DNA from 2 places in the Lactobacillus sp. ESL0261 genome. Region 2 is predicted to be linked to the other one. Evidence: riboswitches for the same ligand, from Rfam matches in the RefSeq annotation. Region 2 holds a riboswitch; the other holds the start of a gene.
What was found. A riboswitch is a leader RNA that binds a small molecule or an ion and turns the genes downstream of it on or off. The one in region 2 is predicted to bind FMN.
Positions count from the first base shown of each region.

Region 1 (12,381 bases), on a different contig from region 2:
GCAGGATCAATATTCAACTTCCAAGGATTTTCTACAATTTTTGGCTAAAAAGGGTTTACAAAATCGTTTTGGTCAACGTAAAGTTACCTCTGATTATCAAAAACAGCTAAATTATGAATTACAAGTAATAGATCAAATGGGCTTTAACGATTACTTTTTGATTGTTTGGGATGTTGTAAACTATTGCCATCGAGTTGGAATTGCTATGGGCCCCGGCAGAGGATCAGCTTGTGGCTCGTTAGTTTCCTATTCTTTAAATATCACTGAGGTTGATCCAATTAAATATAACTTGCTATTTGAGCGTTTTTTAAATCCTGCCAGACACGAAATGCCAGATATTGATTTGGATATACCGGATAATCGTCGTGATGATGTCATAAAATATATGTTTAATAAATACGGCATGGATCATGCTGCTCAGATTCTCACATTTGGGACTTTGGCAGCTAAGCAAGTTTTGCGTGATACTGGCAGAGTATTTGGTCTTCAAGAAATGCAATTAAGTGAGTGGTCTAAAAGCGTACCTTTCGCAAAAGGCAAAATAAGTCTGGCTCAGGCTTATAAAGAATCCAAAAAAATGCAAATGCTGGTGAATGCAAATGACGTGAACAAGTTGCTTTATGAAACGGCAAGTGGATTAGAAGGCCTGCCACGCCACTATTCAATCCATGCTGCTGGTTTAGTTCTTAGCGATAATTCTATTGCCGCCATTGCCGGCTTGCAATCAGGACAATTGGGAATACCGATAACTCAGCAAACAAAAAAATATGTAGAATCACTAGGATTATTAAAGATAGATTTTTTAGGCTTAAGAAATTTAACTATTCTTGGTGATACGGAGAAAATGATTCGCGAGCAAGGAAAAAAGATCGATGTTAATCAGATCCCCCTAGATGATCCGGCTACTTTAAGTATTTTTCAAAAGGGTGAGACGGAACTCGTCTTTCAATTTGAATCAGGTGGAATTCGCAATGTTCTGCGTGAATTGCATCCAGATAATTTTGAAGATTTGGTAGCAGTCAATGCACTTTATCGTCCGGGTCCAATGCAGAATATCAAAACTTTTATTGCACGCAAGAAAGGCATACAGAAAGTCACATACCCTGATCCTAGCTTAAAACCAATTTTGTCTTCAACATATGGTGTTTTGGTTTACCAAGAACAAGTTATGCAAACTGCACGAGTTCTGGCTGGCTTTTCTTTAGGAGAAGCCGACATTTTACGCAGAGCAATGTCAAAAAAAGATCAAAAGGTTATTGAACAGGAAAAATCTAAATTTATCAACGGTGCAGTAAAAAACGGCAGGACTGTTCAGGTTGCGACCCGTGTATATGACTATATTGAGCAATTTGCCAATTATGGTTTCAACCGTTCACATGCCGTTGCGTATACGATGATCGCATTTTGGCTCGCATACTTACAAGTTCATTATCCAGCTGAATTTTATGCCTCTATGCTTAATTCTAATATTGGCAATCAAAATAAGGCGAATGAATATATAATGCGCGCTCAAGAGGATGGCGTAAAAATTTTGCCACCTGACATTAACAAAAGTGATTTAGCTTATCAAGTAATTGATGGGCGTATTTTAGTTGGATTACGTGCAATTAAAGGGGTTAGAATAGATTTTCTTAAAGAAATAATTGCAAAGCGTCAAGCGAAACCTTTTGATTCTCTTAGCAATTTTTTACGTCAGATTGATGTCAAATTTATTAAAGCTAATAGCATTACGAATGTGGTTGAATCTTTAATCAAATCGGGATGTTTTGACAAGCTTAACAAAAATCGGAACGAATTATTACAGAATTGTCCTGAAATAATTGAAAATGTTAAATTGACAGGGGAAAATCTCGCTTTATCAGAAGGGCTAGGTGGTGTTCCCATTAAGCCCGCTAAAGAACCTAGCAAACAAGAAATGGCTTTGATGGAAGAAAAAACTTTAGGCTTTTCTACACTCACTTCTCCATTAATTACCGTTCAAAAATATGCTCAGAAGTTTAATGCTAAATCATTAAATGAGTTTCAAATTCATGAAGGTGGAATAGCTGTCGGCAAACTTATGTCATTAAAACTTGTGAGGACCAAAAAGGGTCAAACAATGGCTTTTGGCAGTTTTGCTGACACCACCAGTAAGCAGGATATTGTAATTTTTCCTCATGTTTATGATAAAATTCAATCGAATTTAAAGGAGGGTAATATTTATTTATTAGGCGTTAAAGTTCAAAATGATCGTTTCGACTCAAGTAAAAAACAATATATTTTAACTAATTTAAAAGTTGTAAATTTAAAAGAGTAGAGTTTTTTGAGTAAGCGTGAACAAACAGCTGATGTTAACGCTAACATCGAAAAAGACTGTCAAATCAAGAACTTTAATCATTTTTTGTGAGATTTTTTCGTGAAAGAATGTTAAAATTTAGTGGATGTGAGAAATTACACAATAAATCTTGATGAGGTGAATTCATGAAGCGAATTGGAATTTTAACGAGCGGTGGCGATGCTCCTGGCATGAATGCAGCTGTTAGGGCTGTTACAAAAACTGCTATTCATCACGGACTTGGCGTTGTTGGTATTCGTTATGGTTATGCCGGGCTTGTAGCAGGTGACTTTGTTACTTTGACTGCTGAAAATGTTGATCATATGATCAACATGGGCGGTACTTTTCTTTATAGTGCCCGTTACCCTGAGTTTGCACAAAAAGAAGTGCAAGAAAAAGGGGTGGAACAGTTAAAAAAGCATGACATTGATACTGTAATTGTTATCGGTGGTGATGGTTCTTATCATGGTGCACTGGCATTAACTCGTTTGGGGATTAACTCAATTGGTTTGCCAGGAACCATCGATAATGATATTCCCTACACTGAGTATACTATTGGACTTGATACTGCCTGCAATACAGCTATGCAAGCTATCGATAGAATTCGTGATACTGCCAGCAGTCATCATCGTGTTTTTGTCGTTAATGTGATGGGACGCAATTGTGGTGACATTGCTATGCGTGTAGGTTTAGCAAGTGGTGCAGATGCGATTGTTGTTCCAGAAAGAAGTTATGACATTAAAGCAATTGCTGAAAGATTAAAGCGCGGTTTTAAAGATGGCAAAGATAATGGCATTATCATATTAGCCGAAGGTGTCATGGATGCTGCTGATTTTAGAGCTGAACTTTTAAAATACGGCGAATTCGATTGCAGGGCAAATGTTATTGGTCATATGCAGCGTGGTGGTGCGCCCACGGTTACCGATAGGATTAATGCTACAAAGATGGGAAATTATGCGGTTAAGTTACTTCTTGACGGTAAAGGCGGTTTAGCTGTCGGCATGGAGAATGGAAAATTGGAAACCCATGATATTCTTGATCTTTTTGATGAAAAACATGCTAGTGAAGAATCGTTAATTGATATAAATGAAGAAATGACTAAATAATTAGTCGATTTTGAGGAGAATTTTACATAATGAAGAAAACTAAAATTGTTAGTACCTTAGGGCCAGCTTCAAATGATATTGAAACTATTACAGCTTTGGCTAAGTCAGGCGTAAATGTTTTTCGTTTCAACTTTTCACATGGTGACCACGCTGAACATCTATCACGGATGAAAATGGTTCGCCAAGTTGAAAAAGAAACTGGTTTAGTACTTGGTATAGCATTGGATACCAAAGGTGCTGAGATTAGAACCACTGATCAAGAAGGTGGCAAGTTTACCATTAATACAGGAGATCAAATTCGAGTATCGATGGATGATTCTAAGCCTGGTAACAAGGACATGATTCACGTTACTTACGAGGGTCTTTATGGTGATACTCACGTTGGTGGTCACGTTTTAATTGATGATGGTTTAGTTGACTTATTAATTAAAGAAAAAGACGAAGAAAAGAAAGAATTAGTTTGTGAAGCTCAAAATACGGGTGTTATCGGTTCTAAGAAGGGTGTTAATGCACCTGGCGTCGAAATTCGCCTCCCAGGAATTACTGAAAAAGATACTGATGACATCAAATTTGGTTTAGCCCATGGTATTAACTTTATCTTTGCTTCGTTTGCGCGTAAGGCACAAGATATTCTTGATATCCGTAAGCTTTGTGAAGATGCTGGCTGTGATTATGTTAAGATTTATCCTAAGATTGAATCACAAGAAGGTATTGATAATGCAGATGAAATTTTACAGGTTTCAGATGGCTTGATGGTTGCTCGTGGTGACATGGGTGTCGAAATTCCGTTTATTGATGTGCCATTTGTTCAAAAAGATTTAATCAAGAGGGCAAACGCACTTGGTAAGCCAGTAATTACTGCTACGCAAATGCTTGACTCAATGCAAGAAAATCCTCGTCCAACTCGTGCTGAAGTTTCTGATGTTGCCAATGCAGTTCTTGATGGTACTGATGCCACTATGCTTTCTGGTGAATCCGCAAACGGTTTGTACCCAGTTAAATCTGTTTCTGCCATGGCTGAAATTGATGAAAGAACTGAACAAGAACTTCTTAAGCGTAATACTCTAGCTCTGCAAAGATTTGAAGAATACAAAGGTTCAAACGTTACTGAAGCTATTGGTGAATCTGTTGTGCGGACAGCACAAGAATTAGGCGTTAAGACTATTATTACGGCTACTAATTCTGGCTATACTGCGAGAATGATTTCCAAGTACCGTCCGAATGCAAATATTTTGGCTTTAACTTTTGATGAAAAGATCCAACACTCACTTGGTATTTCTTGGGGTGTTCAGCCTTTACTGACTGATAAACCAAATTCTACTGATGATATGTTTGATCTAGCAGCTAAAGTTGCCAAAGAACAAGGCTACGTTAAAGATGGCGATCTTGTCATTATCGTTGCTGGTGTACCCGTTGGCGACTCAGGCACAACCAATTTGATGAAACTACAGATTATCGGCAGCAAGCTAGCTCAGGGACTTGGCGTTGGTAATGGCTCTGTTGTTGGTAAAACAGTCGTTGTTAACAGTGCTGAAGAAGCTATTAGCAAGGTTAAAGAGGGAGATATCATGGTTGCCAGAACTACTGATCCTGATTACATGCCTGCAATTAAGAAGGCTTCAGGCTTAGTTGTGGAAGCATCAGGTTTGACTTCACACGCTGCTGTTGTCGGTTTATCATTAGGAATTCCAGTTGTAGTTGGAGTTACTGATGCAACAGAAAAGATTGGCAGCGGCATTACAATTACTGTTGATGCTCGTCGTGGTGCTATTTATCAAGGCGAAGTTTCAAATCTTTAATTAAAAACAAGAATCAAAATAGCCAGTGATTGTTACTGGCTATTTTTGTTTGTTATAAAATTTAGGCAAACGAATGGTAAATTTAGATTGACTAATGTCAATTTGTTCCTTTAAAATGATATACTTGTTATCAGATCCCATTCTAGATTTAGGAGAAAAATCATGCTTGGCACAATTGCAACTGGAAAAATAATAGATCAAAACGAAGAATCTTTTTTTGTTCAAATCGACGGCATTACTTATGAACTTAAAAGAAAAGAAATCACACAGGAAGAAAAGCCACAGCTCGGAGATCAAATCAAGGGATTTTTATACGATGATAAGCAGCATAATCGTGAAATGACGCAGTTTTTACCTTTTGCTCAAAAAGACCAATATGGCTGGAGCAAAGTTACCGAAGTAAAATATAATTTAGGTGTTTTTGTCGATATTGGCTTGCCAGATAAAGATGTTGTAATTTCAATGGACGACTTGCCTTATGACAAAGAGCGTTGGCCCCAACCTGAAGATCAGGTTTTGGTTCACCTTGAAACAGATGAAAAAAATCGTATTTGGGCAAAACTGGCGGATGAGAATATTTTTGAACAGTTGGCAGCTCATTTTCCCAATGACATGAAGAATAAAGATATTTTTGGTACTGTATATTCTGCCCGTGAAGTAGGTGCATTTATAATCACCAAAGAGTATTATTTAGGTTTCGTTCATCCATCACAAATGGCACGTCCCTTGCGTTTGGGGGAGCAATTCAGAGGCAGGGTGATTGGTATCAGCCAATATGGTCGCTTGAATTTGAGTACTCTGCCACGAGCTTTTGAAGAAATTGATGATGATGCACAAATGATTTTAATGAGTTTGCGCAGGAAGAAAGATAAGACTTTGCCTTTTTACGATAAATCTGACGCACAGGAGATTAAAAATTATTTTGGTATTTCTAAATCGGCCTTTAAGAGAGCTTTAGGACACTTACTTAAAGCTAAATACATAAAAGAAGACAAAGATGCTGGTTCCATCTCATTATTAAAAGATCCAGAAGATGCCCAAAATGACTAATTTATCAGAACAAGTTGAAGATTATTTAAGATATAGTCAGGTTGAACGTGGCCTGAGTAATAACACAATTACAGCATACAGACAGGATCTAACTTCATTTATAAGTTTTCTACAAAAGGAAAATTTAACTTCCTGGCCTACTCAAGCTGTTGACATCGATGCTTTTTTGGCAGAACAACGCGATCAAAAAAAGGCCACAAGTTCTATTAGCCGCTTAATTACTAGTTTGCGTAAGTTCTACCAGTGGCTGGTAAGACAGAATATTCAAAAGCTCAATCCAATGCTTGAAATAGATTCACCTAAAAAGCGTCGTACTTTGCCAGTCGCTTTGACAGTTAATGAAGTTAATAATTTGCTTGAACAACCTGATACTAAAAAGCAGTTGGGTTTGCGTGATAGAGCCTTACTTGAAACTTTGTATGCAACTGGGATTAGAGTAAGCGAATTAATTAATCTCAAGTTTACTGATTTGCATGAAGAACTGAAACTGGTCAAAGTTTTTGGCAAGGGATCAAAAGAGCGATTAATTCCAATTAGCGAAGTAGCTTTAAGTTGGATAGACAGCTATAAGGAAAAAGTTCGTGATCCATTAATATTAAAAATTGGCAAAAACACTGATTTTATTTTTCTTAATAGCAGGGGAGGCTCTTTAACAAGACAAGCCGTTTGGCAAATTATTAAGCATTATTGTAAAATGGCTGGTATTCAAAAAAATGTTACTCCACATACTTTAAGACATACTTTTGCAACACATTTATTGGAAAATGGGGCAGATTTACGTGTTGTCCAAGAAATTTTGGGACATTCAGATATTAGTACAACTCAAATTTATACAAATTTGTCCCAAAAACATATTTTACAAGTTTACGAAAAAACGCATCCTCGAACATAAGGTGGTTAAATGCTAATTGAATGTAAAAATGATAAAGAAAAGGTAGCTATGGGCTTATTATCTTATCTATCTGATTTTAAAAATCTGGCTAATCTCAAGGATGAAATTCAATTAAATAAAAGTAGTGCCGAGTTTTGCTTATATCTCTATCGTTCCAAGGCTCCTAATTTTATAGGGGTGGTAGGTACACAATCAAGTAAACATTTTGTAATCATTCGTTATATTTCTTTTGCTCCTGATTATCGTAAAGTTAAGTACGAAGCTAGAGCCGTTCAAGAGTTGGCACAAAATAATCCCAGCAAAGTTATTACGGCTGTTCCTGAATATATTTATTTAATTAAGTATCTAAAAAAGGATACAGAAAAATGAGTGATAACCTTACCCTTGAACTGCCTAACTTTGAAGGCCCTTTGGATCTGCTATTGCATTTAATAAAAGTGCAAAAAATTGATATTTATGACATTCCAATAGCTCAGATTACAAGCCAATATCTAGCTTATTTGCACCAAATGCAAAAACTTAATTTGAAAATTGCAGGAGAATATTTTGTTATGTCATCGATGCTTTTGCGAATTAAGTCTCAATCTCTTCTTCCGCAAAATGATTTTACTGAAGAAAATGATGAACAAGAGGATCCAAGAGATGAATTAGTACAGCAGCTTATTACTTACTCGGTTTTTAAAAAAGTTTCAGCATACTTCAAAAAGCGCAATGAGGAAGTCCCAATTACTGCTGCTAAAGAGGAAAGTGCTCCAGAAAGCAAAAAAATTCAGCCTTTGCCAAAAGGACAAATTACTTCTACTGAATTAGCTAATACTTTTATTATTATTTTACAAAGACTGAAAATCAGACAGCCTGATATTGTTTCAGTTGAAGTAAAGGAAACTTCCGTCAAAGAAATGAGTACTTTCTTGCAAGAGGAATTGGCACGAAACAAGCGGTTAAGTTTTTTTGCCTGTTGTCAAAAAATGAAAACTTTATCTGATGTTATTGGTATGTTCCTTGCACTGCTTGAACTTTGTAAAAAACAGAAAATTCGGGTAAAACAAAAGAGGATGTTTGGTGACCTGAACTTGGAAAGAGTTGGTAGTAATGATAAGTAAAATGGCGCAGTTAGAAGCGTTATTATATGTTGCCGGCGATAATGGCATTGAAAGCAGCAACTTATGCGAACTTTTGCAGGTTGGCAAACCTGCATTGCGAGAAATAAGCAAAAATTTACGAGAAAAATTACAAAAAAATCCTGATTCAGGATTACAAATCCAACATCTTAATGATGTTTACAAATTGACAACTAGACCAGAAGTTAGTAAAACAATCGAAAATTTTTTTCAAAAAGATTTATCAAAGAGCTTAAGTCAATCGGCATTGGAAATACTATCTATTATTGCTTATCGGCAACCAATTACACGTGTAGAGATAGATGACATCAGAGGCGTAAATTCATCTGGGGCTCTGCAAACTTTAATCTGGCGTGGATTAGTTAAAATTAATGGAAAAAAAGATGCGCCGGGTCATCCTAATTTATATGTAACAAGTGAGTATTTTTTGCAATACTTTGGGTACCAAAGTTTGGCTGATTTACCATTAATAGAAGATTTCGAAGATGATAGCATTAATAGTGAAGGTGAAATAGATTTGTTTGCAGCTAAAGGACAAGCTGATAAAAATATTGCAAAAACTCAAAAAGGAGCAAAATAATGGTTTTAGAACGGTTGCAAAAGGTAATTGCTGAGGCAGGAATTGCTTCCAGGCGCAAGGCTGAAAAAATGATTTCTGAAGGTCGAGTCACTGTTGATGGCAATGTAGTAACTAAACTGGGTACTAAAGTGGATACTTTTAGTAATATTACGGTTGATGGTGAGCCCATTGAAAGAGAAAGTTTGCATACTTATCTCTTTTACAAGCCTAGAGGAGTGGTCTCAACTGCAAATGATGATAAGGGGAGAAAAACAGTTGTCGATTATTTTAAAGATTTGCCTTATCGACTATATCCAATCGGCAGACTAGACTATGATACTTCTGGATTACTTTTAATGACTAATGATGGTGAACTGGCCAATTTATTGATGCATCCGCGAAACAATGTAGCCAAGGTTTATGTTGCCAAGATTTCTGGCATTTTGACGCCTGATGAAATCAGTCAGCTGAAGCATGGAGTTAAAATTGATCGTCATCGCTGTGCTCCTGCAAAAGTTAAGGTTATTAGGACTGATCGTAAAAAGGACAATCAAATAGTGCAATTGACAATTCATGAAGGTCAATATCATCAAGTAAAAAGAATGTTCAAGGCAGTTCACCACCAGGAGAAAAAATTAGCACGCGAGAAATACGCTTTTCTTACACTTGACTCTCTTATTTCAGGAACGTACCGAGAATTGTCTCATGAAGAAGTTGACAGATTAAAAAACGTAGATTAGTATAGTATGTGAAATTTGATAAATAAGTTTGTTGTCTTCATGGCAGGGTGAAAGTCCCGACCGGTGGTGTAAGTCCACGACCCACGCAAGTGGTGGAATCTATTGAGATACCGATAGTTAGAGTCTAGATGAAAGAAGACAGACTAAACTAAAAGCCAAGATCTTAAGCTTACTTTTACTCGGTCTGTTGCTAGGAGCAACAGACCGAGTTTTTTTGGAGGTAAGAATTTTGCAAAAGAAAAGCAGAAACAATTTAGTTAATATTTTGGCTTATACTTTAATTGGTACAATTGCCTATGTGTTAATGCTTTTGGAAATACCGTTGCCGATAACTAGTTTTTTAAAGTTTGACTTCTCGGATGTCGTAATCACAATTGGGACATTTTTATTCGGACCAGGACCTGGTATTTTTATTGCATTTGTCAGAATGCTGATTAATTTAATTTATAAAGGTTTTGCTTTACCTAGTTTGGTAGGACAGTCAGCAGCTTTTTTAGCTTCAATATCTTTTGCTTTGCCATTTTATTATTTAACAAAGAATATTAGCAAGGATGAGAAAAATTTTTCTAAAAAATATTTAAAACCAATTTTAGGTATTATTCTCGGTATTATAGCTATGGCATTTGTACTTTCTGTACTGAATGCATTGGTTTTAACGCCTTTTTATGCAGTAACTACTGTACCTAATTTGCCGACAATACATGGATATTCTGGTTTACTTTCTTTTACTGAAAAGGTTTACTTGGGTAAACTGCTACACATTCCATCAATGAGTGCATATATTTTTGGCATTATAGTTCCATTTAACTTGTTAAAAGGAACAATCAATGGCGTCGTAGTTTATTTACTATTTGAAACTGTTCTGAGAACTTTCAAACCTTTTGTAAGGAAAAATTTTAATCTTAGAAATTAAATCTTAAAAATATTGTAAATCGGTCTAGTAAATGACCGATTTTTTTGTCCACTTAAATGTTAAATATGCTAAAATTAAACAGGTTAGGTAAGGAGGTTTTTCAGATGAATAATAACTCAAAAGAACCATATCAGCATTATAAGCGTCCAAAAAAGTCGAGAGTAGAAACTTATTCTTCCGTATCAAAAGGCTGGATTGCTTTGATAATTCTGATTGTAGTTATTCTTATCGGTCTTGTTCCTGTGGTTCATAATTTGGCATCAAACAATGGTTCAAACGAAAAAGCAGTTGAAGTACGTAAAGCTGCCAGAAAAGAAAATACTAAGAAAAAAGATACTAATAAAAAGGCTACGGTTCAGCCTGTAAAAAGTAAAGAAACCAAAGCCAAGGCTAAAACAAAGACAAAATCATCTAAAAAAACTCCAAAAAAGCCTAAAAAGAAACATGTTGTGATTAAACAATATGTCGTACAAGAAGGGGATTCCTTGACTAGTATTGCCCGCCATTTTAACATTTCAGTTGGCCAATTGGCAGAGTTGAATCAACTTGATCCCAATAGCCAGGTGGATACAGGACAAACTTTACGAATTAGATAATTTAGAAAGGACAGGGACTTAAGTCCCTTTTTTATTGGAATGCAAATAGCAATTGATGGTCCAGCTTCAGCTGGAAAAAGTACTGTAGCAAAAATTATCGCCCATAAGCTTAATTTTACATATATTGATACGGGGGCAATGTATCGGGCTTCGACTTGGATTGCACGAGAAAATAACATTGATTACGGCAATGAAAAAGGTATTTTAACTGCCATTGATCATGAAAAAATTGAATTTAAATTTAAAAATAGTCAGCAAAAAATATATGCTGGTAATAAAGATATTACTCAGGCAATACGTACTCCTGATATTTCTGCCAATGTTTCTCAAGTTTCGGCATTAGCCGGAATCAGGGAAAAAATGGTCAGTCTGCAAAGGCAAATGGCCGGCAAAATGGACGTTGTGATGGATGGACGTGATATTGGAACTACGGTTTTGCCCAACGCTGCAGTAAAGATATTTTTGGTTGCTTCAGTTCATTCTCGCGCTGAAAGAAGAATGCTAGATTTTAAAGAAAGAGGGATTAAAACTAATCAGTCTCTTGAAGAAATTGAGCACGATATTTCAGAAAGAGATTATAAGGACTCACACCGAAAAATTTCACCATTAAAAAAGGCACAAGATGCTATTGAAATAGACACTACTTCTATGAGTGTTGATCAAGTGGTAAATGCAATTTTATCAGAAATTAAAAAAAGTCAAAAAAAACTATAAAAAAAGGGTATAAAACAGTAGAAAAATATCAAACTTTCATTTAAAATTAGAGTATGATATTGGGAGGTAAATAATGTCAGAAAACAGTAATCAATTTTTAGATGCATTAAAGCAAATGCAAGGAGTTGAGGTCGGAGATATTGTAGATGTTGAAGTATTAGACGTTGAAGAAGGTCAAATCGATGTTGGTGTTGAAAATGCCGGTATTGAAGGTGTAATTCCTCGTCGTGAATACACTTCGGATCGCAACGTTGACCTACGTGAAGCAGTTAAGCCTGGAGATAAGCTCAAAGCTTTGGTTTTGAGAAAAGCTGGCGGTGACAAAGAAAACGGAGAATTCTTCTTCTCAGTTACCCGCTTAAAGGAAAGAGAAGCTTACGATGAATTGCAAAAAGACTTTGAAGAAGGCAAGACAATTGAAGGTACAGTCACTTCTTCAGTTCGTGGCGGTTTATTAGTTGATGTGGGTACAAGAGGATTTCTACCTGCTTCATTGATTTCAAATCGTTATGTTTCAGACCTTAAGCCATTTATTGGTAAAACGATGAAACTCAAGATTACAGAGATTGATCCAAGT
Region 1 is NZ_REHN01000006.1:301,241-313,621, forward strand. It holds gene F5ESL0261_RS04835 (DNA polymerase III subunit alpha) at 1-2,296, shown strand, start outside; gene pfkA (6-phosphofructokinase) at 2,461-3,420, shown strand; gene pyk (pyruvate kinase) at 3,450-5,219, shown strand; gene F5ESL0261_RS04850 (S1 RNA-binding domain-containing protein) at 5,382-6,269, shown strand; gene xerD (site-specific tyrosine recombinase XerD) at 6,262-7,161, shown strand; gene F5ESL0261_RS04860 (reductase) at 7,171-7,530, shown strand; gene F5ESL0261_RS04865 (ScpA family protein) at 7,527-8,264, shown strand; gene scpB (SMC-Scp complex subunit ScpB) at 8,254-8,862, shown strand; gene F5ESL0261_RS04875 (pseudouridine synthase) at 8,862-9,581, shown strand; FMN riboswitch at 9,611-9,725, shown strand; gene F5ESL0261_RS04880 (ECF transporter S component) at 9,808-10,494, shown strand; gene F5ESL0261_RS04885 (LysM domain-containing protein) at 10,599-11,090, shown strand; gene cmk ((d)CMP kinase) at 11,130-11,804, shown strand; gene rpsA (30S ribosomal protein S1) at 11,878-12,381, shown strand, end outside.
Region 1: another riboswitch for FMN. It lies ahead of F5ESL0261_RS04880 (ECF transporter S component); the one in region 2 lies ahead of ribD (bifunctional diaminohydroxyphosphoribosylaminopyrimidine deaminase/5-amino-6-(5-phosphoribosylamino)uracil reductase RibD).

Region 2 (12,381 bases):
TTTCAATTGGTTTCAATTGCAGACGGTCGGCATACGCTTTGCTCATTGGTACGCATAATAATCCACGAGCCTTAGTAATCATCATATTAACCGCTTGCGGTGTAACCTTCTCTGCTAAGCCAATCATATCCCCTTCAGACTCACGTTGAGGCGAATCAGCGACAATAACTAATCCACCTTTTAACATATGCTGTAATACTTTTTGCATTTTTTCATTCAATTGTTCTGTCATTTTTTTCTCCATCAAAATTCTTTTTCCCAAGCCTGAATCTGCTTAACTGCGTAGCGACCAATCATATCCACTTCAATATTTGCTTTATCACCGACCTGATAATGTGCAAGCGTAGTATTTTGGATAGTATAAGGAATTAAACTTACTCCAAAATGATTATTCTCTGCCATCGTGACTGTTAGACTAATACCATCAATAGCAATTGATCCTTTTTCAACAATAAAGGGATCATAATTATGTGGTACTTGAAATTCCAATTCAATAGAATTTTCGTTTTCAACTCGTTTTACCAGCTCGGCTGTTGTATCAATGTGTCCTGCAACAATATGTCCATCAAGTTTGCCGTTTAGCTCTAGTGAGGGCTCCAAATTTACCAAGCTTCCTTTTTGCAACTTGCCTAGATTAGTTCTTCTCATTGTTTCTGGCATTACATCAACTGCAAAGTCTTCTTCGCTCCAGTCAGTAATGGTTAAACAAATGCCGTTCACGGCAATACTTGCTCCTAATGGCAAATCTGCTGGCGTTAATGCAGAAGCACAGATGCCCAATCTGGCATGTTGCGCGTTAATTTCTAAACGAGTAATGGTGCCTGTTGCCTGAATTATTCCTGTAAACATTCTTTTCTCCTCACGCGTATTCTGATATCTTGATTGAATCTCTTAACATCCAAAAGTTGATAGTCACTTTTGGTTGCTGCAGGCTGACCAAACACAGCTGGTAAACCGGTGCCGCCTAAAACTATTGGGGCTACGTACGTTACTATCTCGTCCGCCAAACCTGCTGCCACAAATTGAGCCTGTACATTGCTTCCACCTTCAACTAACAACGATTGAATTTCATGTTCAGCCAAAAGCCGGATTACCTTTTGGGGTGTCCATTTGCTAGCAGTATAACAGCACACATTTTCTCCAACATTTTGAGTTAAGTTTGTTTCACTCAGTAGCCAAATTTGACCGCGAGCTTTAAATAATTGGCTAGTAAAATCCAGCTGATTGGCATCCTTAGTTAACACAATCCTAATAGGAGGATGTGGTAAGTTTTTTATTCTGACAGTTAACAGCGGATTGTCGATGCGTAATGTGTTTGCGCCAATTAAAATAGCTTGATTTTGCAACCGCAATTTTTGTACATCTACTTGAGCCGCATCCCCAGTCAACATTGTTCTTCTTTTGTCTGCAGCATTAATTTTGCCATCAATGGACATTGCATATTTAAGCGTTACAAACGGTCTTTTTTGCTGATAAAAAAAGTTATACGCAACATTTAAACTTTCAGTGCCACCAATAACCTCAGTCTGCACCCCATGATTTTTAAGATATTTAATGCCTTTGCCTGCTACAATTTGATGAGGATCAACCTGACCGATAACCACTTTTTTGATTCCGGCTTCGGCTACTTTTTTGCAACAAGGTGGTTGTTTACCATAATGACTGCAAGGCTCCAAGGTAACATATAGAGTTGCTCCTTGCGCTTGTTTAGGATCGGCTAAGTGCGACAGTGTATTTACTTCCGCATGTTCTTTACCAAATTGATGGTGGTAGCCAGTTGCTAAAACCTGATCATCTTTAACCAAAACTGCACCAACTAATGGGTTTGTCCAAGTCATTCCCTGGGCTTTTAAAGCTTCTTGGACTGCCATTTGCATATAATCTCTATCCTGCACTATTTCACTTCCTAAGCATTAAAAAACCTCGTTGATAAAATCAACGAGGCTTATTTTTTTATTCATCAAATAAGATTTCAGCGAAGTTTAATAACGACGCGAGTTTTCTGCTTAATCTTGTTTGTTCTTCTCCCATCCAGACTTTAACTGTCGGTACTAGACTTGCACTAGTTCCACCGCAAAACGCGGGTCACGGACTTCAATCATTAATTGTCACCGTCGGTAAGGAATTACACCCTGCCCCGAAGAAACCGTATTCAACTGTTTTTAGTATAATATAGTTATGCCCTATCGGCAATAGCAATTTATTGTTTTATATAATTAAATACATGATAAGCTCAAACTTAAATAAATTATTCCTTAAAACTTCCAATCAGACAAATGGAGAGGAATATTATTGTTTTTACCAAAATATTTTTTAAAGGCAGTGCCAAATGACGAATGATCTTTAAGATGATTGCAATAAGCGTCTCTGATACTCAAAATTGTTGTCACTGCTAAATTAGTAGTGACAATTATCAGTATGCTAATAAATATATACAAAAGATATAGCATCTTAGCCCTCCTATTTTTAACTGTATTACTTTTATAATACACTACTACTTAGTGATAACATTGTCAACTTTTTTTGGCAAAATAAATAGACTAACAATCAAATTGATTACTAGTCTATTTTAATTTAATATGTAAAACTTACGTTTTATTAATACATATATTTCTCTATAGCTGTTCTTGGATCCATTCCCGCACGTATTTTCAGTTCCAGTTCAATTGCTACGTCAGCCAAGATTACCTGTGGATCGATAACATTATAAGGATGATCTGGAGCTTTTTCCTGAGCCAGCGACAATTCAGTACAGCCAAGTAAAATCACATTGCACCCATATTGATCATGCATTGTTTGCAATATGTGGTGGTAAAGTTCGCCATTAACCACACCTTTTTCCTTGATATTTGAATAAATCAGTTCAGTAACCATTGGCTGGATCTCAGATCCTCCAATTTCAACCTCACGCCCTACTTCTTTAATCTCATCTTCATACAAATGATCGTAAATTGATCCTTCGGTGGCAATTAAACCAATTTTTTTCTCTCGTGGATAATCGGTTATAAACTTATGAACAGCAATGCGCATCATATGCAAAAAAGGTATGTCTGTCAGTTTGGCCAAGTCATCATAACAATAATGAGCTGTGTTACATGGCATTACAAAAAAATCAGGCTTTAGTTGTGCTTGCTGGAGCACATCCTCACGCAAAGCAGTGAAAAAATTGGGTTGGTTGTGATCTTTGATATAAGCCGTGCGATCAGGAACTTGGGCATCGTTAACCAAAATATAATTTAAATAGTCCTGATCATTAGTAATTTTGATGCGGTGATTAATCATGCGAACAAAGCTCTCCGTTGCGATCGTACCCATACCGCCAATAATACTAAAAAAATGTTTCATTATACCTGCTTTTCTAACTTCTAAAGTGCTCTTTTTGTCCTTCAAGTTCATCAATTGCTTCTTGTGCAACTGTAATATCAGAGGGATAAGGAGTATCCACACCGCGCACTTTTTGAAAACCGTCCTCACCTTTACCACAGATTAGAACAATATCTCCTTTATTTGACATACTGATAGCATCATATATGGCCTTTTTACGGTCAAGTTCTATTGTCACATCAACTTTAGAATGATCAATGCCGGCATCAATTTCCTGTGCAATTTCTTTTGGATCTTCAAATCCAGGGTCATCAGTAGTTAAAAAAGCTTTATCCGCATATACATTTAAACTGTGACTAAAGCCAGGTCGACGGGACACTCCTTTATCACCAGGCGCACCTACAACAACAATGATTTTTGGATTATTAAATTCACGTTGCATAAAGCCCATAAGTGCCATCATGGAAGCTTCGTTATGTGCATAATCTACAACCACTACACCATGGTCTTTGGTCACTTCTGTCTGCATCCGTCCAGGAACTGTTACTTGACTAATTCCTTTAGCAGCATCGTCATGATCCATTCCGGCCAGTCCGGCTCCAATTACTGCAGCCGTACCGTTTGATTCATTAAAGTCACCCAGCATCTTTAACTGGTAATCACCAGCTATTTTAAGCTGCTTTGCTTTGTCACTGACACATAATACCTGAAATTTAGTCTGAGCCATATCAAGTTTTTCGGTTGCAAACCGAAAATCAATTGTCTGTTTTAGGTTCGGATTGCTAAATTTTTCGTCAGCAAACAAGTAGATACTGTCTGGATCAGTAGTAGTCGTGGCAGCAGCATAAACTTCGTCAAAATGGTCAGTCTGAGCGTTAATAATACACTTGCGCGCATTAACCAATAACTGCAGTTTGCAGTGTAAATAATCAGCAAAGTTAGGATGCTCATTAGGTCCAATATGATCGGGTGAAATGTTTAAGAAAAAGCCTAAGTCATAAGTTAGTCCAAACACCCTGTTTTTCTTATATGCCTGACTTGAAACTTCCATAACCATATGCGTCATACCATTGTCCACAGCCGTTCGCATATCACGGAACAAATCAAGTGATTCAGGAGTGGTTAAGCTGGATTTAAAAGTATCATCTTTTCCCTGACCTACAACTGTGTTGACCGAAGAAATCAGTGCTGTTTTGCCACCATTGACTTGATCCAGCATTCCTTTTAGAAAATAAGCAGAAGTGGTTTTACCTTTAGTACCAGTAATAGCAATTAAATATAAATCATCTTGAGGAAAGCGGAAAAAGGCTGCAGACAATAGAGCCATTGCCTTAGAAACATTGCGCACAACCAGTGCATGCATTCCCTTGCCTTCTGGATATGGCTGCTCTGCTACATAACAGTTGGCACCATTTGCTTTTGCCATTGACAAAAATGTAGGACGAAAACCAGCACCTTTACAAAAGAACAGTGTATTGGTTTGAACATCCCGTGAATCATATGACACATATTCCATTTTAGATGGGACGGTGTCCTGAACAGCACTTGATTTAAGCAGATGGTGCTCTTTTAAAATTAAAATACAGGTATTTAAAGAAATACTCATGCTATACTCCTCTATTTAATATCTCAGTCAAAATTATACCACAGCTATGCTGGAGTTTTTTCACTCTTTAGGTTCAAAGGCAGACAAATAATGAAACGTGTCCAATCTTTATCAGATTCACAACGAATTTTGCCGTGATGAAGATCAACAATGCTTTTGGTAATTGATAGACCCAGGCCTGTACCACCTGTTTTAGTATTCCGAGATCCTTCTACTCTATAGAACCGTTCAAATATTTTTTTTAACGACTCTTCAGGAATTTGGGCACCATTGTTTTCTACCCGTAATTCCACTTCATTGTTGTTGACCAAATTAGCAATCAAATTAATTTGGGTTGCCCCTGTACCATATTTCAAAGCGTTAGTGATGAGATTATTGTAAACACGTACTAACTTTTCCGCATCGGCTTCAATCGTTAAATTCTTGGGTCTTGCTTCTATGTTAAATACTATCCCTTTTTCTTGACCCTCAAATTCAAAACCTGCTGCCACCTGCTCTAACATAGAAAAAATATGTAAAGAGGACAAGTTTAGTTTGGTACTGGTTGATTTTAACGTTGTATACTCAAGCAGATCATGAGCCAATGACTTCATTTGTTCTGCCTTCATATATGCGATATTAAGATATTTTTGCTGATCTGCTGGATCCGACACCCCCGATTTAAGCAAACCTAAATAACCGATTATAGAAGTTAAAGGCGTTCTGATATCGTGAGAAACATTACTGATTAGTTCATCTTTAGACTTTTCAATCGCCTTTTCTTCATTAATGGCGTTGACTGTACTATCCACTAATGAGTTAATCGAATCAATTACTTTCTGCAAGTCTGTTTTAACTTTAAAAGAAATTGTGTGATCAAAATGTCCTTTGGCAATATAATGCAATTCAGAAATAACGTGCCTTAACTGCATTTGATGATAACGCCGAATTAAGCGCCAATAGAGCACGATCAAATCACCAACACCCATAAAAATGATAAAGGTATTTTGCCAAGACCATAAATGGCGTCCACCAGCAAAAGTAATGGTCCTTTTTAAAAAATAAATACCATTAACCAGGTTTTTATTTTGTAAAATTGTCAAGTTGATTAAAATAATCACCGATAGGTTTAACAATAACAGCAAGATCACCGTTATAACGCCTTCAGCAAACAACTCGCTTTTTTCAGCAGCTGTCAGCTTGACTCTTTCTTTTTTCATCTAGCTAAGCCTCAACTTTATAGCCTACACCCCAAACTGTTTGAATAACATCTTCGCCGCCTGTGGCTGTTTGGATCTTGTCGCGCAAGTGGGAAACATGCACCATGACTGTTTTGGCAGAAACTATCGATTCTTGTTGCCAAACCCGTTCAAAAATTTCATCAGCAGAGAACACGCGGTTAGGGTGACTGGCAAGAAGATACAGAATACCAAATTCCAATGCAGTCAGTTGAATATCTTTGCCATCAATCGTTTTCACTTCATGTGAATCACGGTTAATAATCAGCGGTCCAACCTCAAGAATGTCAGGTTCATCATCTTTGACCTGCTTTTGACTGCGACGCAAAAGTGAACGAACCCGCGCCATTACCTCTAGGGGATTAAACGGCTTAGAAACATAATCATCTGCACCAGTGATTAATCCCTGAATTTTATCCATATCACCAGTTTTGGCAGACACAATAATAATAGGAATGTCTGAATCCTTACGAACTTCCTTAATAACATCAATTCCACTCATGTTAGGCATCATGACGTCCAAAATCATTAATGCAATATCAGGCGTGGTAGTTAATTTCGTAATTGCTTCTTTGCCGCTGTAGGCAACAACTGGGGTATACCCTTCATTTTTAAGATAAATACTTAACAATTCGACGATTTCTTTATCGTCGTCAACAACTAAAATTTTCATAGGGCTAATTTCCCTTCTTTTTACTTATTGATTATATTCGTTTTATTTTTATATTCTACTAAATATAGTGTAGCAGAATCTATGTCTAATATTTTAGACAATTTTGTAACAAACTACTAATATTCAAGCATAACTTTATTATTTTATTAAAAAAGCTGGGTTTTTCCAGCTTGCTTTCTTAGTTTAAATTACTAATACCATTTAAATATTCCACTATCCACTGTCGATCAATATATCCTAAAAGTTCCTTATTTTGGTTTTGCACTGCCACTGCTTCATGATCGCACAACAGTTGCAGCAGCCTGGCGATAGTTTCTTCTTCACCAATTACCATCATATCAGGCAGTGACCTTAAAGCATCTTTTTTATATTTATTAAATAAAGCCGCCTGCCTCAAAGGCGTTTCGTATAAGTTATTGCCCCAACTGCCTTTAAAAAAGTCTCTCACAAAGTCATTTGCCGGGTGTCTTAAAACTTCTTCCGGTTTGTCCACCTGCAATAATTGCCCATCTTTCATAATACCAATTCTGTCCGCCAAAAGCAGCGCCTCATTCATATCATGAGTGACAAATATAATGGTGTTATGAAGCTGTTGATGCAAGTCAACAACCAGTTTTTGCAAATTTGCCCGTGAGAGTGGATCAAGGGCACTAAACGGTTCATCCATTAAGACAATAGGCGGCTTAGAAGCAATTGCCCGTAGTATTCCAATCCTCTGTTGCTCCCCACCAGATAATTCATGCGGATATCTTGAGGCATATTCTTGCGGATTTAACCCCACTTTTTCTAATAATCGTGCAGCTATTTCATCAAGGTTCTTGCTCTTACCCTGGATCGCCGGAATCAGAGTAATGTTTTGAGCAACTGTCATGTTGGGAAAAAGTGCAATTTGCTGCAAAACATAGCCAATTTGCCAGCGCAATTTTTGCACATTGTATTCTGTAGTGGGCCGTTCATTAACTAAAACCAGGCCAGAATTTGGGTCTTCCAAACGATTAATCATTTTAACAGATGTTGTTTTCCCACTACCGGAGTTGCCAACTAAAACAAATAATTCACCTTGCTGAACATCGAGATTAAGGTTATTTACTACTACTTTATCAGCAAACGATTTTTTTACGTGATCAAATTTTATCGCTGAAGTCATCTTACTTCTCCTTAAGCAAATGCTGTTTTACTAAAAAATTATGTGCAACTTGTCCCGGATCCATATTTTTAACGTTTACTTCATAGTTCATTTCCTGCATTTGCTTTTCAGTAATTCTGCCTGCTAATTTATTCAAACTATGCACAATATGGGGATGCTTATTTGCAAAGTCATTACTCATTAAAGGAGCACCCTGATAAATAGGGAAGTTATGTTTATCATCTTTTAAAATACTTAAATGATACTGACGCAACTCACTGTCAGTTGAATAGGCATCAACGATGTTAACTTTATTCTGGTTTATTGCTTGGTAGCGCAGAGCCGGCTCCATTGATTTAACAGGAAAATCGATTTTGTATAGTTTCTTGATCCCTTTAAAACCATCCCCACGGTCAATGAACTCTAAAGTCATGCCGCCCTTTAACTGATTAGTAATATTAGCCAAATCACTGATTTTCTTTAAATGATTTTTATTTTTAAAAGAGGTTTTGACAGCCAAAGCATAAGTATTATCATACGCCATGGGTTTAAGCAAAGTTAGTTTATCTTGCTCATACATTAATTTTTTAGCTTTTTCATAAGTCTCTTTTTCGCTTAGTCCTGCTGTTTTTACTGGAGATTTGGCAAAAGTTTCCAAAACGGTCCCTGTAAATTCAGGGTAAATATCAATCTTGCCATTTTTCAAAGCACTGTATAAAAAGGTCGTTTTACCAAAATTGGGTTTCAGAGTCACCTGCACATGTGAATCGTCTTGCTCGATTAAATCTTTATACATATTGATCAAAATCTCTGGTTCAGAACCCAACTTGCCGGCAATAATAATAGTCTCCTTTTGACTGGTAACTGCTTGGTAAATGCCGCTTCCAGCCAAAAATATAATGCTGACACTTAAAATTCCTAAAGCAGTTTTAACCGACGCATGCTCCAGCCACTTAATCAAAGCACTTAACGTGATTGCTAAAATACCTGAACATACTGCTCCTATAACAATTAATGCGGTATTATTACGGTCAATTCCCAATAGAATAAAACTACCAAGACCACCAGCACCAATTAAAGCCGCCATAGTGGCAGTTCCAATAATTAAAACCAGTGCTGTCCTAATACCGGAAATAATTGTTGGCATAGCTAAAGGCAATTCTACTTTAAGCAACTTTTGCAAACGAGACATGCCAAATGCGTCTGCAGCTTCTTCAAGAGCAGGGTCAATTTCAGTTAAACCCAGATAAGTATTCTGAAAAATTGGTAATAAGGCGTATACAACTAAGGCAATCACAGCAGGTACTGTTCCTATTCCTACAAGTGGAATTAGCAAACCCAACAGTGCCAATGAAGGGATTGTCTGCAATATACTGGCAATTTGTAATAAAAATTCCGCAGCCCTTGTGTGTTTTACTGCCCAAAAAGCCAGAGGCATTGCAATTACCATTGCAATTAGTAGCGAAACTAATGAGATTTGCAGGTGCTGCAATAGGGCTACGCCCAAATCGCCCCTGCGCTCACTTAAGATTTGGAAAATTTGATTCATCGTTTAATTCCTTTTGTCTAGGCCAATTTTTTAATTATCCTAAATTACATAAAGCACTATGCTAATAGCTTTAGACCTAGCTAATTTCTTAAACCTTACCATAACACAAACCTGAGTTCTGCAAGCAATTATTGCTTGCAAGTCTTTTTAAGCAAAAAAATTCCCAGCACCATAATGCTGAGAAAATTTTATCAAAAATTACTGTATTTCTTTTTTACCAGTATATAACTCGTAGTAGTAACCCTTTTGCTTTAGAAGCTGCTCATGGTTACCGGCTTCAATAATATGACCATGATCAAGTACTAAAATCAAGTCCGAGTTAACAATTGTAGATAAGCGGTGCGCTATGACAAAGCTAGTACGTCCTGCAAGCAGATTATCCATACCAGACTGGACAAGCTTTTCTGTTTGCGTATCAATGCTGGAAGTTGCCTCATCTAAAATCATGACTGGCTCATCCGCAATCATCGCCCGCGCAATACTGAGCAGCTGCATTTGACCCTGAGACAGGTCTCCGCCATTACCATCAATAATAGTTTTATAGCCTTCGTCCAAGTGATGAATGAATTCATCGGCATGCGATAAGTGCGCTGCCTGGTACACATCATCATCACTTGCTTCAGCATTACCAAAACGGATATTATCCATAACTGTACCGGTAAACATGTGTGTGTCCTGCAATACTATTGATAACGACCGCCTTAAATCATCTTTTTTAATTCTATTAATCGGAATACCGTCATAAGTTATAGTACCAGAATTAATTTCGTAGAAACGATTAATCATATTAGAAATAGTGGTTTTGCCCGCTCCAGTTTCACCAACCAGCGCTACTTTCATACCAGGTTTGGCATCAATCGAAATATCATACAAAATTTGTTTATTTGGCGAATAACCAAAGTTAACATGATCAAAAACAATATGACCATTGACAGTAACTTTCTTCACTGACCCATCTTTTTGCGGTACATTCCAGTGCCATGCACCCTTTACATCTTCGTCTTTAGTGATGGTTACATCACCATCATCAACTTCAACTATCTGATCTTCTAATTTAAAAATTCTTTCCGCACCGGCTAATGCCATTACGATAGAATTTAACTGTTGCGAAATCTGAGCTATCGGCATTGCAAATTGTTTTGATAACTGCAGAAAGGCACCAATAACACCTAATGAAAGAGGTGCAATATGATTGATGGCCACCGCACCACCTAAAACAGCAATTAACACATAAAGCAAGTTGCCCAAGTTACCCATAATTGGGAATAAAATCGTGGCATAAGTATGAGCCTTGCCAGATGCTACCTGCAATGAATCGTTATAAGCATTAAAATCTTGCTCAACTTCAGGCTCATGGCTAAAGACTTTAATTACCTTAAGGCCATTAAGCATTTCTTCATTATAACCGTTAACTTGTCCTAATTCTTTTTGCTGCAGCTTAAAGTAATGAGCTGAACGTATCGTTAAAAAGCGTACAACGATAATAGAAAGAGCAAAGACTATTAAAGTAAAAATAGTTAGCTGCCAGCTTAAAACCAACATCGCACCTAAAACGAAAATAAGGTTTAAAGTTGAGTTCATAAACTGTGGAATCGATTGTGAAATCATTTGTTGCAAAGTATCAATGTCGTTTGTATAACAGCTCATGATGTCGCCATAATCATTCTCATCGAAATAAGAAATTGGCAATTTTTCCATGTGCTCAAACATTTCCATCCGCACTCTGAATTGGACTTTTTGAGCCAAAACTGCCATTAACATTGCAAAAAGATAATTAGAAATGAATCCAATAGCGTAACAGCCAAACATTACTGCAATTGCGTGCAAAAGTGGACCGAAGTCTGGTCTGGCCTCTTTAGTTAGCGGAATAATGTAAGTATTTATCAAGCGCTCGATAAACAAGGATCCTAAAACATTCGCAGCAGCCGTGAGAATTATGGCAACCGTAGAACTGATAAGCATCCAAGGACTGGTACTAGCAACTAATTTAAGCAGACGCCACAGTATTGCAGAACGTTTACCAGAGATTTGGCTATTTTGTTTTTCCACTGCTTTATTCAAATTAATCACCTACTTCTTTTGTTCTTCTTGAAACTTGGCAATTGAGCTGTACAGATCATTGCGTTTCATTAACTCTTCATGTGTACCAATATCTTGAATTTTACCATCATCCATGACAATTATTCTGTCTGCATCCTTAATGGATACGATTCTCTGCGAAATAATTATTTTAGTGGTATCTGGCATATTTTCTACCAGTGCTTCGCGGATTTGACGCTCAGTTTGTGTATCAACCGCTGAAGTAGAATCATCCAAAATTAAAATCTTAGGCCTCTTCAGCAATGCCCGCGCAATTGTAATTCTTTGCTTTTGGCCACCGGAAACGTTAGTCCCCCCTTGTTCAACCATAGTTTCATATTGGTCAGGCATTTCACGAATAAAATCATCTGCATGAGCAATTTTGGCAGCAGCAACAATTTCTTCATCAGTGGCATTTTCGTTACCCCATTTCAGGTTCTCCTTAATGGTTCCTGAAAACAGAACATTATTTTGCAAAACCATTGCCACGTTGTCGCGCAGTGTTTTTAAATCATATGATTTTACATTGTGTCCAGATACCCGAACGGCTCCTGAGTCTGTATCATAAAGCCGTGGAATCATGGATACTAAGGTTGATTTAGATGACCCGGTTTTCCCAATAATACCAATTGTCTCACCCGGTTTAATGGTTAGATTGATATTGTTTAAAGCTAGGTTCTTATCATCTGGATCATATTTAAAATTAACGTGATCAAAAATTACTTCACCATTGTTTACATGCTTTAAAGGTTTGCGTGGATTTTCAATTGATGGCTTTTCATTGATAACGTCAGCAATTCTGTGACC
Region 2 is NZ_REHN01000002.1:182,984-195,364, reverse strand. It holds gene ribA (GTP cyclohydrolase II) at 1-232, opposite strand, end outside; gene F5ESL0261_RS01385 (riboflavin synthase) at 244-849, opposite strand; gene ribD (bifunctional diaminohydroxyphosphoribosylaminopyrimidine deaminase/5-amino-6-(5-phosphoribosylamino)uracil reductase RibD) at 834-1,895, opposite strand; FMN riboswitch at 2,016-2,149, opposite strand; gene F5ESL0261_RS01375 (hypothetical protein) at 2,256-2,450, opposite strand; gene F5ESL0261_RS01370 (aspartate/glutamate racemase family protein) at 2,599-3,345, opposite strand; gene F5ESL0261_RS01365 (UDP-N-acetylmuramoyl-L-alanyl-D-glutamate--2,6-diaminopimelate ligase) at 3,359-4,930, opposite strand; gene F5ESL0261_RS01360 (cell wall metabolism sensor histidine kinase WalK) at 4,975-6,129, opposite strand; gene F5ESL0261_RS01355 (response regulator transcription factor) at 6,134-6,820, opposite strand; gene F5ESL0261_RS01350 (ABC transporter ATP-binding protein) at 6,999-7,967, opposite strand; gene F5ESL0261_RS01345 (ABC transporter permease/substrate-binding protein) at 7,969-9,495, opposite strand; gene F5ESL0261_RS01340 (ABC transporter ATP-binding protein) at 9,694-11,565, opposite strand; gene F5ESL0261_RS01335 (ABC transporter ATP-binding protein) at 11,566-12,381, opposite strand, start outside.